Regions from separate parts of the Enterococcus sp. LJL51 genome, predicted to be linked through region 2. Evidence: predicted binding sites of a transcription regulator. Region 2 holds the regulator's gene; the other holds the start of a gene.
The links. Region 2 encodes HrcA, which represses chaperone genes, less so after heat shock. Its sites were predicted from a motif close to TTAGCACTCNNNNNNNNNGAGTGCTAA; they were not measured.
Positions count from the first base shown of each region.

Region 1 (7,825 bases), on a different contig from region 2:
TCGCCAATCCTATTTTACACTGGAAAAACAAAACGTTTTTTTTACATTGCTTATCGGCTTAGTCGTCTTGATTGGCTTGAAAAAATTTGAAGAACGAACACCTTTAAATGTATTCATTTCCGCTGGTGTTCTGTTTAGCGGAATTTTTGCTGCTGAGTTTCTCCGAACAGATTACGGCGGATGGATTGGTGTGCTTTTAATTGCTTCATTGTATATATTACGCAATTATCCACTGATTAAATGTTTGGCAGGCAGTGCTGTTATCCTGCAAAACAGCTATTCAGGGCTGTTATCTTTCATTTTCATTTATTTCTATAACGGTCAAAGGGGACGGCAATGGAAGTATCTTTTTTATGTATTTTATCCTGTACATCTGTTACTGTTGCTCCTAATCCAGCAGCAGCTGCTAATTCCCTACATTCGTTCATTATTTCCCGTAATTCCTTGATGAGCGGCTCCCAAAATAAAAAATAAGACCCTGGTGGTCTTATTTTTTAACTCCTTATTACAACAGCCATAGTCATTTCAACTAGCTCAATTATTGGGTGATTAGAAGAAAAAATTACTATAGTCTAATCTGCTATTCTTCTACTATTGTTAGATGAGTGGTATCATACAGGACCTTCGCACGGTTCTTCTTTATCAGTTCCCTTTTCACCTGATTCCCGGTTCTTCTATCAATTACAGTTCGGATGATTTCTCCATTCCTGTAAACAACCCCTTGTGATTTGCTAAAATACTCATTTTCGCCTTTAATATGATAACTGTAGGCTTGTTCATTTTCCGCATATAATTCACCGTTAAGATATATATCATCTGTGTAGACGATTAATTGATATATTTGATTAGTCGTATTTCTAAACCGATAGTCAAAATAGTTATAAACAATAGATGTCCCGGTTCCAAAAGGTATCACACGGCCATAATCTGGAAATAAATCAATGTTGTCATGATGATGATGCTCAACAATTTCAAAGGGCGTATGGAGAATAATCCAGTGAATCAGATTAGTAAATTGACACATTCCCCCGCCAATGCCGCTCACAGTGGTATTTTTTCCAATCATTAGTCCTTCTAAATAACCTTCTTTTTCTGTACACATCCCAACTAGATGCCAAAAAGAAAAAGTCTCACCTGGCTTTATTAGAATACCAGAGACCTTTTGCGTGGAAATTGCCAGATTCACTGCCTTGTTATTTTGAAGCTCTAAATCAACATTGCCAAGCTTTCTTCGAATCAAAGAGCGATGCCTATACACGCATACAGGTAATTTTTCCTCTCTTTTTTCAGAAGAAAAGCGTTCTTTTTTCCAGTAGTCTTGAACATGCCGTTTGACTATATTTTTATAGACTGAAATTTTATAGGTCAGAGGTGAAATTTCACAAAACAGCTTTCTTTCCATTTTCCACTCCTCCATGTTCTTTATATCCTTCCAATCAATTATTACATAACATTACTTTTGTGTCAAACACATTACAAAAATATTTCTAAAAACTTTAATTACTTATTTTTTTGTATTTCATTTGATAGCAACCATGATAGAACAAGACAGAGTATTTATATTCTTGCAACTAATTAAAACTAGAATAAAAAAAAGACAGCAGCCGCTGTCTCATAATAACTCTCACTTACTAGTTAATTGAAGTAGTTTATTTACTGTATTGGCGTTTCTAATTGTGACGCTATTATTTACAGACGAGCTGGCAATTTTGGACCAGCGTGCTTTGTTAAAGGTTTTTCGTGGAGCTGACCAGAAGATAACATTGCCATGATGACTAATTTGTTCATACTCCGGTTTTACCTCTCCAACCTCAGCAAACACTTCTTCCACAGTAACTGGAGAAATAACGAAAATCGCATAATGAATTGATTCTTTTTCTATATTCCACCATTCTGGCGCATTACTTAGCGTTGTCGCTAAATCCTTTGCCGATACTACGGTAACAGGAATATTTAGTGCGAATTCATCCACTATTGCAGCCTCACATTTTCTTATCAGCTCACTTTTATCTTGAATATCACTAGAAAAAACAATGTTCCCGCTGTTGATGTAGGTTACCATATCTAAAAAACCGATTTTTTCAAAGGCTGCTTTCAATAACGGCATGGATATCTTATTCTTACCACCTACATTTATTCCACGTAAAAGCGCAATATATCTCTCCATAAATTTTGCCTCTCTTTCTGCTTAAAATAGTATGCCGTCTATCATTTCATCATTTATAGGATAAAGCTACTTAATGGTTATAATTTTAGGCTAGTGGATAATTGAAGTCAATGACTTACTGTTCAGTACTCCTTTTTTAAGCTGGTAAACTTTACCGTCGTGATTAATCTCTTAAATATGTTATATTAGCTATAGAAAATGGAGGTGTTTCCAGTGACTTATCAGGAATTCTTAGAAAAATTATCAAAACCAGCCCGGCGAGCTTTACTTCACAAAAAAATTGATTCATTCCCAAAGCTGGCAGCTCTAACTAAAAAAGAACTGTTAAGCTTCCATGGCATAGGTCCGGCATCCTTGCCGATTGTTAATCAAGCCCTTCACTCAGTCAATATGTCCCTTAAACAATAAACTTTCTGTAGAATAAAAAAGAAACTATTATCAAGCAAACCAACCAAAGAGATTGGAATGAGTTCATAATAGTTCCTTATTTGTATTGGCGTAAATTATTTGACTATACTTCTTGAGTGCTTGCACTTAATAAAACAGAGGCTGCTAAAGCATTGAAGCCATTCTTCAAATAGAATCCTTCTGCAGGATATCCTCGTTCTGTATCTAGAATAATATCAGGTATATTTTCTTCCGCAAGGGACTGCTTTATTTTAGTCATAAAACAGCTCCCTATGCCTTTTCTTTGAAGCTCATTGGAAATGTAAAATGCATCCATATGATATTCCAATCCTTGATACCAAGGTCTCACAAAGCCTAAAGCTACTCCTGTCAATTTGCCGGTTGCTTCATTTCGTAAAATAAAGCCTTTAAAAGTATTCATCCCCTGTAAGCTTTTAATATAATCCGCAATCTGCTGAAACGTAAGCTGATCGTTCCAAGGTTCAGCTGAAAAAACTTCGATATACAGTTCAATCGCTTCTTTTATGTCCGCCGAATCAATACTCCTATACAGCCATTCTTTTTCCATAGTAACTCTTTCCCCCTTTTCTTGATAGTATATCAGCTGTTACGTGTTGAGGAAACCCGTTGCTGAACTGTCTCTGGAGCTAATGACCGTATCCAAACTTCTGAAGTTTCTTAATTGTTCTTTTCAAAAGCTGAGATTAGCCGATGTTTTTCCTCAATGATTATTTCTGGATCAATCATATCCCGATTGAACAGCAAATCATAATTAGGATCTTTGGGCTTATGCTGATTAACACCAAATGCAACACTGTCTGCAGGAATATTTTTTGTAATAATCGCTCCAGCTCCTATAGCTGAATTTTCACCAATTACTACTGGTCCCAGAATCTTGGCACCGTCTGCTATAATTACATTTTTAGCAATGATTGGGTTTCCCACGTTCTCCCACTTCTTTACAGCTTTACTGTATTTCATATTCGAACCAATTGTAACATTTTGATAAATGACCACATTTTCACAGATTTTTGCTGCGACAATTGTACAGCCTCGTGCATGGTGTGCAAAGGGCACACTCTCATCTATCTCAGTACAGTTAATTTCACAGCCGTACAACCTTTCCAGTAATTCCGCTGCTTCTTTAGCAAGTTTTTTATTTACTGAAAAGCAATTCATATTTATTAGTTGTTCAAACATTTGAACTTCCCCCTTCTTAAATATTCTTCATGAAAAGTACAAGTTCATATTGTTTCTTTGTCAAAAATAAAAAAACTTACTTAAAACTACAGGAGAAATTCTTCAAGAGAAATTGTTCTTTGCGAGTAGTGATTTTTGGGTCCCGCTCTACTAATCTATACATCATTATTGCTAATTTTATTCGTTGAAAAATTTATTTCTATATCATATATCCGTATGTGAAAGTAAAAAAGTCGTTTTGCAAGCTTCCTACGTCATTCAGCCTTTCTGATTTTTGTTGCTGTTCTGCTTTTATCCTTGTAGAATATAATCAAAAAAAGAGAGATACTTATTATGAATCTAAGTGATTTACCGCTTGCCCTAGATATAGCCTTTGCAGGTGTTACAATTTCTGGAATTTTATTATTGATTGGATATTTTCTAAAATTATCCAATGGAAAATTCTGGTCTTTCCCTTTTTGTTTGCTGTTTAATGATGCTGATGAACGAGCTATAGGAAACAAGATGAGAAGATTTATATTTTCATATGTCCCTGTATTTTTTGTCATTTTTTTGATTTTATTTCTATTTTTAATGCTGCGATAAATCTGTGTCGTCCTTCTATCCAAATTGAATTACTTTACTTTTCCTATGAGGAATACTTTGTATTTGGAGAAGACTCGTTGTTAAAATATGGGATTCATTTATGATTATTAAACAAACTAAACAACCTATATTTTTTTAGAAAAGTTTTGCCCTTTTTAGCCCTATAAGCAGTAAAAAACAATAGAAAATAAAAAAAGAACCTTGAAAAATCAAGGTTCTTAGAGGTTACTTACATCATGCCGCCCATACCCATTGATGGATCCATTGGGGGAACAGCTGCGCCAGCTGGTTCTGGTTTATCTGCAACTACTGCTTCTGTTGTCAGCAACAATGCTGCTACAGAGGCTGCATTCTGCAAGGCTGAACGAGTTACTTTTGTTGGGTCAACAATTCCTGCATCAAGCATGTTTACCCACTCACCATTGGCTGCATTAAAACCAATACCTAAATCAACATTTTTCAGTTTATCAACGATGACTGAACCTTCATAACCGGCATTTTCAGCAATTTGGCGAATTGGTTCTTCTAATGCACGAACCACGATTTTCACACCTGTTGCTACATCGCCTTCTGCGTCTACTTCTGTTACTTTACCAATAACATTTACCAACGCTGTACCACCGCCGGAAACCATTCCTTCTTCAACAGCCGCACGAGTTGCGTTTAAGGCATCTTCGATACGCAGCTTCAATTCTTTAAGTTCTGTTTCTGTAGCCGCACCGACTTTAACTACCGCAACACCGCCAGCTAATTTTGCCAGACGTTCCTGTAGTTTTTCACGGTCGAAGTCAGAAGTTGTATCAACAATTTGATTTTTGATTAGTTGAACACGAGCATCAATCGCTTCTTTGCCGCCGGCTCCCTCAACGATTGTTGTATTGTCTTTATCAACAACTACTTTACTTGCATTACCAAGGTTTTCAATAGTTGTATCTTTTAACTCTAAACCAAGATCTTCAGTAATCACTGTTCCACCTGTTAAAACAGCAATATCTTCAAGCATTGCTTTGCGGCGGTCACCGAAGCCTGGCGCTTTCACTGCAACCACATTGAAGGTTCCGCGGATTTTATTTAATACTAGTGTAGGTAACGCTTCACCATCTACATCATCAGCAATAATCAGCAGCGGACGAGATTGTTGTAGAATTTGCTCTAATAAAGGCAGAATATCTTGGATATTTGAAATTTTCTTGTCAGTAATCAAAATATACGGATTTTCTAAAACAGCTTCCATTTTATCATTGTCTGTCACCATGTATTGAGACAGATAGCCGCGGTCAAACTGCATGCCTTCTACAACATCCAGCTCTGTTTCGATTCCTTTCGACTCTTCAATAGTGATAACACCATCATTACCGACTTTTTCCATTGCATCTGCAATCAGCTGACCAACTTTTTCTGAACCAGAAGAAACAGCTGCTACTTGTGCAATTGCTTCTTTTGAGTCTACAACAGCAGAAATATTATGCAGTTCTTCAACCGCTGTTTTTGTAGCCAATTCAATTCCCCGGCGGATGCCTAAAGGATTTGCTCCAGCAGTGACGTTTTTCAGCCCTTCACGAACAATTGCCTGTGTTAAAACAGTCGCAGTTGTTGTACCATCTCCTGCAATATCATTAGTTTTAGAGGCAACCTCAGAAACTAATTTAGCACCCATATTTTCAAAATGATCTTCTAATTCAATCTCTTTTGCGATTGTTACACCATCATTGGTGATTAGCGGTGAACCATAAGATTTTTCTAAAACGACATTACGACCTTTTGGACCTAATGTTACTTTTACTGTATCAGCTAAAATATCCACACCACGAAGCATTGCTGCGCGGGCATCTTCTGCAAATTTAATTTCTTTTGCCATGTTATTTCCCACCTTATTTATTTTATTGTTCATTCTGTTTTATTAGGATTTACCTGAGAATTCTAATACTTAATAGCTCAGATTTACCTTAATACTATAAAAATTATTAGAGGTTTATTCTACAACTGCGATGATATCTTTTCCTGAAACAATTAAATATTCTGTTCCTTCATATTTAACTTCTGTTCCGGAATACTTTTCAAACATAACTGTATCGCCTTCTTTTACTTCCGCAGGAACTTTTGTACCGTTATCTAATACACGGCCTTCTCCCACCGCGATAACTTTACCAGTCTGTGGCTTTTCTTTTGCAGCTGAAGCTAAAACAATACCTCCTACTGTTTTTTCCTCTTCCTGTGCGACTTCAAGAATGATGCGATCGCCTAATGGTTTTAACACAATAAATCCCTCCATGATAAATTTTTTGATTTTTAGCACTCTTGCAAAGAGAGTGCTAACTCACACTATTTATAATACTCATTTCTGATTTGCTTTGCAAGTCTTTTGTATGAAAAATAAGATTTTTATCTTACTTTGGATTATCTCCCAAATCCATTGACCATTTCATTCCAGTATTTAGCGCACTTCATGCTAAAATAGAATTAGTGGAAAATAAAAAAAGGAGGAAAGCGAATATGAAACAGCGCATTGCTCAGACTATTATTCTTACATTTGTTTATCTTTTCATCGCAAATGCCGGAAATCTTTTTTTTGGTGTAGATAAGCAATTCGACTGGACAACTACCTTGTGGGAAGCCTTGTTTTTTTCAATTTTTATTTTCCTTTTATTAGGATTCCGCCACAAAAAATAGATAGGTTTTCAGTTTTCTATAGGATAGTTTGAACTACTCACTTGAAAAGAAAAGAGGATTTTATGGCTGCTAAAAAAACAAGTATGACAATGATTTTGATTTACCTGGCTGTCTTTGTCTCACCATTGCTCTTTGCATCAGCTTCGCAGGATGTCGTGGTCTTAGCCTCCACACTAGCCTATATTTTAGGTGCAGGTTTAATGATTGGCTTATATCTAAAAGATAAAGAAAAAACAATGGTGGAAAAAAAGGGGCGGCTTCACTCTCCAGTATTCGTTCTGCTTCTCGGAGTTAGCGGCATCTTTCTGGCTCTCTTTCTTCAGGGAATTGTTGTTAGCCTTCAAACGACCATTACAAATACAGCTCCTAATTCAGAAAATACTAAAAATATTATCTCAATTATTTTGAACAACAGCTTATTTGTTTTTGCGACAATTATTGGGGGACCAATTATGGAAGAATTTGTTTTCCGACGTTCATTAATTGATCTCTTCTATTATGAAAAGACTGGTTTTTGGTTGGGAGCAATTCTCAGCTCAGCACTTTTTTCCATTATTCATTTTGACGGAAACTTTTTTGTTTATTTCGTTCTGGGGCTTTTCTTTGCCATTCTCTATAAAGTGACTGGGAAAATCTGGACCTCCATCATTGCCCACTGTGGTATGAATACACTTGTCGTAGTTATACAGCTGATTCTTTATTCCAGCGGACACTCATAGAATAAACTTCACAAATTATAGATGCATATACTTCAAAGAACAATTTTATAGCATTGCTAAACAGCATTAGCTGTTC
Region 1 covers NZ_JBTXLW010000008.1:229-8,053, reverse strand. The annotation lists gene ACYSNQ_RS09485 (TraX family protein) at 1-448, shown strand, start outside; gene ACYSNQ_RS09480 (VanW family protein) at 581-1,402, opposite strand; gene ACYSNQ_RS09475 (DUF1697 domain-containing protein) at 1,625-2,167, opposite strand; gene ACYSNQ_RS09470 (helix-hairpin-helix domain-containing protein) at 2,381-2,575, shown strand; gene ACYSNQ_RS09465 (GNAT family N-acetyltransferase) at 2,679-3,143, opposite strand; gene ACYSNQ_RS09460 (serine O-acetyltransferase) at 3,254-3,775, opposite strand; gene ACYSNQ_RS09455 (hypothetical protein) at 4,109-4,360, shown strand; gene groL (chaperonin GroEL) at 4,590-6,218, opposite strand; gene groES (co-chaperone GroES) at 6,333-6,617, opposite strand; gene ACYSNQ_RS09440 (hypothetical protein) at 6,854-7,030, shown strand; gene ACYSNQ_RS09435 (CPBP family intramembrane glutamic endopeptidase) at 7,093-7,749, shown strand.
Region 1: groES (co-chaperone GroES) is a predicted target of HrcA. The motif match lies at 6,650-6,676, and genes of this name have one in related genera.

Region 2 (7,825 bases):
GTCTATCAATGGGGGTTCAGACCTTCGACGATCAACTGCTGAAAAAAATTGGTAGAAAACATACCGCAGCTGATGTCTACCAGACAATGGACTTTTTAGACAAAGAGGCATTTGAGAATGTTAGTATTGATTTAATTTATGCGTTGCCAGGGCAGACGCTTGCCAGCTTCCAGGATACACTTCAGCGGGCAATTGATTTAGACCTCCCTCATTATTCATTGTATTCACTGATATTGGAAAATAAAACGATGTTTATGAATTGGGTGAGACAAGGAAGGCTGACTCTTCCTGATGAGGATGCGGAAGCAGGGATGTTTGAAGAGACAATCAAAAAAATGGCGCAGACGAACAGACAACAGTACGAGGTCAGCAATTTTGCGTTGAAGGGAAAAGAGAGCCAACACAATCTTGTGTATTGGAATAATGAACATTATTATGGATTTGGTGCTGGAGCCAGTGGTTATCTGGGAGACAATCGTTACCGTAATTACGGACCCATTCAGCATTATTTAAAACCCTTGCGTGAAAATCGTCTGCCAGTATTAGAAACTGAACATTTAACTAAGAACAATCAAATTGAAGAAGAAATGTTTCTGGGACTAAGAAAGCTAAGCGGTGTAAACAAAAAGCGTTTTGTAGAAAAGTTTGGCATTGACATAACGACAGTTTACGGGGAAGTTATTCCTTCACTAATCAATAAGGGATTATTAGTTGAAACAGCAGAGGCACTTCGCCTCAGTGAAAAAGGACTATATATTGGAAATGAAGTCTTTGAATCCTTCCTTTTGGATGCTTAATAACAAGAAAAAAGAAAACTATAGCAATTTTTAGCACTCGGTTATAAAGAGTGCTAAAAATTGCTGTTTTTTTCTTGACAATCATGATAGAACTTGCTATATTAATAATTGTATTAGCACTCATTAGATAGGAGTGCTAATGGAGGGTGGTATTATGATTACTGAAAGACAAAAAGAAATCTTGAGACTTATCATCCAGCAGTACACAACTACGGGGACACCTGTAGGTTCGAAAAAATTGATGGAGGATGGAATCAAGTCCAGTTCTGCCACAATTCGAAATGATATGAAAGCTTTAGAGGAGCAGGGATTGCTGCTTAAAACCCATTCTTCTTCTGGAAGGGTTCCGTCTATGAACGGCTATCGCTATTATGTTGATTACCTGCTGAAACCAGCTGAGGTAGAACCGGGAGAATTAAATAGTATTCGCCAGTCCTTTGGCTCAGAGTTTCGGGAGATTAATGATATCATTGAACAATCTGCGAAAATCTTATCTGAGCTAACCAGCTATACAGCGTTTTCTTTGGGGCCGGAGGTTAAGGAAAGAAAATTAACAGGATTTCGGATGGTTCCTTTGAATGATCGGCAGGTTATTGCTATCATTGTTACTGACAAAGGAAATGTCGAGAGTCAGGTATTTGCTATCCCAAACACTGTTTCCAAAGAAGATTTAGAAAAAATGACTAATATTATCAACGAAAAGCTTGTTGGGCAGCCTTTGCTGACCGTTTACCATCGTTTACGCACAGAGATTCCAATGATTCTGCACAGGTATTTCCAAACGCCTGAAGGGATGATGAATCTTTTCGACACGATGCTGGGGCACATTTTTGAAGAGAAGGTTTATGTGAGCGGTCGTTTGAATCTGCTGGATTTTGGCGTTAGTATGGATCACAGTCAGTTAAAATCAGTTTATTCTTTTATGAATAACACAGAAGCGCTGACCAATCTGCTGGAAATGACTGAAACAGCTGCAAGACCAATTAGCTTTAAAATCGGTTCGGAAATCGGCAACGATTTACTGAAAAGCATGAGCATGATTACGGCAACCTATGAAGTTATCGGACATGGCAAAGGAACTATCGCATTACTGGGACCGGCAAGTATGCCGTATTCTAAAATATTTAGTCTAGTTGATGTATTTAGAAATGAGCTGGCTTCACAGTTAGGCTCTTACTATCGATTTCTTGATGGATAGCGCTTTGGTGATATTCTTAAAGATAAATTGAATCTACGAAACGGGAAGGGAAGTTGCTGGATTGAACAAAGAAGAAAAAGAAGAGCTTCAGGATCAAGTAGAAGAAACAGCTTCGGAAAACACAGAACCTGAACTGACAGAAACAGAAACACTAAAGAACGAGCTTAATGAAATGGAAGATAAGTTCCTGCGGGCCCGTGCAGAAATTGCTAATATGAGCAATCGTTTTAAAAATGAACGAGAGCTGCTGGTTCGTTACAGATCACAGGATTTAGGGAAAAAATTATTGCCGGCTCTAGATAATTTAGAACGGGCAATGGCGATTGAAGTCGACGATGAACAAGGCGCAAGCCTGAAAAAGGGCATCGAGATGGTTTATGAAAGCATGATCTTTGCCTTGAAAGAAGAAGGAATCGAAGAAATACCGGCACAGGGAGAGTCTTTCGATCCGAATCTTCATCAAGCAGTTCAGACAGTTCCGGCTGATGATGGTGTTGCTTCAGACACAATTGTAGAGGTTCTGCAAAAGGGCTATAAGCTACAGGATCGTGTTCTGCGCGCCAGCATGGTAGTCGTTTCTCAATAAATAAAATAAGCACATTCAATTTTAAAATTAAAATAGAAGATAGGAGAAATAAACATGAGTAAAATAATTGGTATTGACTTAGGAACAACAAACTCAGCAGTTGCTGTATTAGAAGGCGGAGAAGCAAAGATTATTGCGAATCCAGAAGGAAACCGTACAACACCTTCTGTTGTATCTTTTAAAAATGGAGAAATTCAAGTAGGGGAAGTTGCTAAGCGTCAGGCAGTGACAAATCCTCATACAATCGCTTCAATTAAACGCCACATGGGTGAAGCTGGCTTTAAAGTGGAAGCTGAAGGTAAATCTTATACGCCTCAGGAAATTTCTGCAATGATTCTGCAATATCTAAAAGGTTTTGCAGAAGACTACCTAGGTGAAAAAGTAGATAAAGCAGTTATTACTGTTCCAGCATATTTCAACGATGCACAACGTCAGGCAACTAAAGATGCTGGTAAAATTGCCGGGTTGGAAGTTGAACGGATTGTCAATGAACCAACAGCAGCAGCATTGGCTTATGGTTTGGACAAAACAGATAAAGATGAAAAAATTCTAGTATTTGACTTGGGCGGCGGTACATTTGACGTTTCCATCCTTGAGTTAGGCGATGGTGTCTTTGATGTATTATCTACTTCTGGAGACAACAACTTAGGTGGGGATGATTTCGATAACAAAATCATTGATCATATGGTTGCGGAATTCAAGAAAGAAAACGGTATCGACTTAGGTCAGGATAAAATGGCATTGCAGCGTTTGAAAGATGCTGCTGAAAAAGCGAAAAAAGATTTATCAGGTGTTACAAGTACACAAATCAGCTTACCGTTTATTACAGCCGGAGATGCAGGTCCGCTTCACTTAGAAATGAACTTGACTCGTGCAAAATTTGATGAGCTAACTGCTGATTTAGTAGAACGGACAAAAATTCCTGTACGTCAGGCATTAAAGGATGCAGCATTGAACGCTTCTGATATTGATGAAGTGATTTTAGTTGGTGGTTCAACTCGTATTCCAGCGGTTGTTGAAGCAGTTCGTAAAGAAACGAATAAAGAACCAAATAAATCTGTGAACCCGGATGAAGTAGTGGCAATGGGTGCGGCTATTCAAGGGGGCGTTATCACTGGTGATGTGAAGGACGTTGTACTATTAGACGTGACTCCTTTATCACTAGGTATTGAAACAATGGGCGGCGTATTTACGAAGCTGATTGACCGCAACACAACGATTCCAACAAGTAAATCTCAAGTATTTTCTACCGCAGCAGATAACCAGCCGGCAGTAGATATTCATGTACTGCAAGGTGAACGTCCAATGGCGGCAGACAATAAAACATTAGGAAGATTCCAATTGACAGATATTCCAGCTGCTCCTCGCGGTGTACCGCAAATCGAAGTAAGCTTTGATATCGATAAGAACGGTATCGTGAACGTACGTGCGAAAGATTTAGGAACACAAAAAGAACAAACAATTACAATTAAATCTTCTTCAGGTTTATCAGACGATGAAATCGAACGCATGGTGAAGGATGCTGAATCAAATGCGGAAGCAGATAAACAACGTAAAGAAGAAGTAGATCTTCGTAATGACGTAGACGCTTTGCTGTTCACTGTAGACAAAACATTGAAAGAACTTGAAGGTAAAGTTGATGCGGATGAAGTGAAAAAAGCAGAAGATGCTCGTGATGAACTGAAAGCAGCTGTAGAAGCAAATGATATCGAACAAATGAAAGCTAAACGTGATTCATTAAACGAAATCGTTCAAAATCTAACAGTTAAATTGTATGAGCAGGCAGCTCAGCAACAAGCACAGGAAAATCCGGAAGCAGCTCAAGGCGGCGCAGATGATGTTGTTGATGCAGACTTTGAAGAAGTCGACAAAGACGAACAATAAGCAGACTGCCTAAAAAGAAGTCAGGAAAGAGGTCGGGACAGAAGCCGGAAACTGCTTCTGTCCCGCCGTTTATTGTAGAGAGAAAAATAATTTTCTGATAATCAAAAAGGACACTGCCAATGTTGATTTTACATAAATGTATTTAGGTTTTACTTGAATTATGGTATGATTACAACGGTGCTTTTGTTGTAAAAGACTAAAAAAGGCAGTCAGTGCGGAGAAAACAGGCGGGAATAAACCAGATATTTTTTGCATGTATGTGTCTGATGTGACGCCGAATTCTCTATAAGCAAAACCTTTGTTTCTGATCACACTGCTTCTGATTGTCAACTATTCAAGTTTTGAGTGATGATGGCTAAGGTGTATCTATACTCAAGGGAAATACAAGTTGGAGGGAAACCAATGGCTACAAAACGAGATTATTATGAGGTACTGGGGCTGTCTAAAGGGGCTTCAGATGATGAAATAAAAAAAGCGTACCGTAAACTATCTAAGCAGTATCACCCAGATATTAATAAGGAAGCAGATGCCGAAGATAAGTTTAAAGAAATTTCTGAAGCATATGAGGTTTTAAGCGACCCTCAAAAGAAAGCGGCGTATGATCAATATGGTCATGCAGGTACTGACCCGAATTATGGCGGTGCCGGCGGCTTTGGTGGTTTTGGCGGCGGTGGCTTCAGCGGCAGCAGCTTTGGCGGATTTGAAGATATCTTCGATTCATTCTTTGGCGGCGGTGGTGGACGTACTGTTGATCCGACTGCACCAAGACAAGGATCGGATCTTCAATATACCATTCAGTTAAAATTTGAAGAAGCGATTTTCGGTATAGAAAAAGAAATCAAATATAAACGTGAAGATGTTTGCGGCACTTGTCATGGGAATGGGGCTAAGCCGGGAACACAACCGGAAACCTGTCACAAATGTCATGGCTCTGGTTCAATCAATGTAGAACGTCAAACTCCATTAGGACGAGTTATGAGCCGTCAAACATGTGATGTCTGTCGCGGAACCGGAAAAGAAATTAAGGACCCATGTCCAACCTGTCATGGCTCTGGACATGAGAAGAAAGCACATCACGTGAAGGTTAAAGTTCCTGCTGGTGTGGAAGATGGTCAACAAATGCGCCTGGCTAATCAGGGGGAAGCTGGAATGAATGGCGGACCTTATGGCGATTTGTATGTTGTCTTTCATGTGGAGGAAAGTAATATTTTCGACAGGGATGGTGCTGAAATTTACTATGAAATGCCGTTAAGCTTTGTGCAGGCTGCACTAGGTGATGAGGTACAGGTACCTACTGTTCATGGAGATGTGAAATTAAAAATTCCTGCCGGTACACAAACTGGAACCAACTTCCGCTTACGTGGAAAAGGAGCACCTCGTTTACGGGGCGGAGCAAATGGCGATCAGCATGTGAAGGTGAAACTAATTACACCAAAAAATCTTAGTGAGGAACAACGGAACGCCCTTCGTTCTTTCGCTAAGGCAGGCGGACAAGAAATTAGTGAGCAGCAAGAAGAAGGTTTTTTCGATAAAATGAAAGATGCTTTTGGCGGTAAGAAAAAGAAATAGTTGAATAAATCGAAGAGAGACAGCTTCTATCAATAGAGTGCTGGTTAAAAATTAAGAGCTGTACTGGATTGTCAATTTGACAACTAGTACAGCTCTTTTTTTATAATTAGAACAGTCTTATTCATACTGCGTCAGCATTTGTCGGACACGCTGAGCAAGTTCTTCACGAACAAATGCGGGACCGTGACATATACATCGATTGCCAAAGCCTAAAAGGAGATGATAGCCAAAATCATCGGGTATAAAATAAGGAAAGGTAACATCAAAGTAATCACTATTCTTTTTTTTGTTGAATATTAAATCAGGAAATCGCTCTAGAAGCTGGTCCTTTACAGAGTAGTCAACTTCAAGAAAAATCGTAGTAAAGTCTGCTTCTTTAATGGTATTTTTGCCCAGTGCAGCAGGAGGAGCAGCTCTCGGGACAAAGGTATCCTCTGTTACAATAACATTTTTCATTCTGGATAGTTTAAAGATACGGAAATCCTGTTTTTCCAAACAATATGCTTGTGTGTACCAGCTGGCTTCTTTCAGAATCAACCGATAGGGCTCTAATTTTCTTGTAGAGTACTGACCAGATCTATTCTCATAAGCAATAGACAAAATTTGATTTTTGTCTAGACATAGTTGGATAGCTTCGATGGTATTACGGGAAAGTTCTCCTCGGATCCAAGGAGTTAAATCAATAATCAGCTGATCGGTTTTCAGTGCAATTTCCTCTTCCATTTTTTGCGGAATCAATGATTTTAACTTTTCAAGAGTGTATTGTGTTTGCTTCATATTGATGTGGTTATTCAAGCTGGCTAGGCTAATCATGAGAGAAACCAGCTCAGAAGAAGTAAAGAAGCGCTGATCGATTTTGTAGTTTTCCATTATTCGAATTCCGCCTTTGCTGCCGGGAATTGTTGTTATGGGGATTCCCGCTTGTCCCAAAGAGTCAACATCTCGATAGATAGTTCGAACAGAGACCTCAAAGCGTTCTGCTAATTTAGGTGCACTGATTTGTTTTTGTTCCAGCAGCAACATAGTGATTGCCAGCAGACGTTCATTTTTCATCTTTTTTCACACTCCTCAATTAAAATAATAGAACCCTGACAAATAGTTGTCAAGGTTTGTTTGATAAACTAAATTTGTACTAGGATATGTTTGAAAAAAAGTTTAGCAGTAAATGTTTTGTGTAGGAAAAAGCAGCAGATGACAGAGCTAAAGGAAGTCGATGCATCATACAAATTACTTCTGTTTTAGTAAAATCTACTAGCCCCAAATTTCAAATAAGTCCTAGAGAATAAGCTTATGGAGGCGGAAAAATGAAAGTCAGAGAAAAATATGAAGAAATGATGGAAACTCAAATGGAGATTGCTTTAGCAACAAGTGTTTATGGACAGCCAAATGTTCGAATCGTTAATTTTCTTTATGATTCAGAACGCAAGGTCGTTTATTTTTCCACATTTAAGGAAAGTGACAAGGTAAAAGAAATCGAAAAAAATCCTAAAGTTGCTTTTACCACAGTTGTCACGGGAGAAGAAAACAATCACATACGGGTATTAGAGGGACACGCTGAAAAGAGTGAATACTCACTGCTTGATCTGGCTGAGCAATGGGTAGCTAAGATGCCGTTTTATCAAGAAATTATCGATATGGGAACAGCACAGCTGGATGTGTATGAAATTTCATTTGAAAAGGCAACCGTCATCCAAGGAATGATGGCACGGGAGGATATTGCTGTTTAGGAGGAAAAATCAATGAGGTACTGGCTAGGAGTAGCATCGAAGGAGCACGTGGAGATTGGTGTGG
Region 2 covers NZ_JBTXLW010000006.1:154,014-161,838, forward strand. The annotation lists gene hemW (radical SAM family heme chaperone HemW) at 1-797, shown strand, start outside; gene hrcA (heat-inducible transcriptional repressor HrcA) at 952-1,995, shown strand; gene grpE (nucleotide exchange factor GrpE) at 2,057-2,581, shown strand; gene dnaK (molecular chaperone DnaK) at 2,636-4,465, shown strand; gene dnaJ (molecular chaperone DnaJ) at 4,868-6,034, shown strand; gene ACYSNQ_RS08340 (helix-turn-helix transcriptional regulator) at 6,152-7,087, opposite strand; gene ACYSNQ_RS08345 (pyridoxamine 5'-phosphate oxidase family protein) at 7,339-7,761, shown strand; gene ACYSNQ_RS08350 (EVE domain-containing protein) at 7,774-7,825, shown strand, end outside.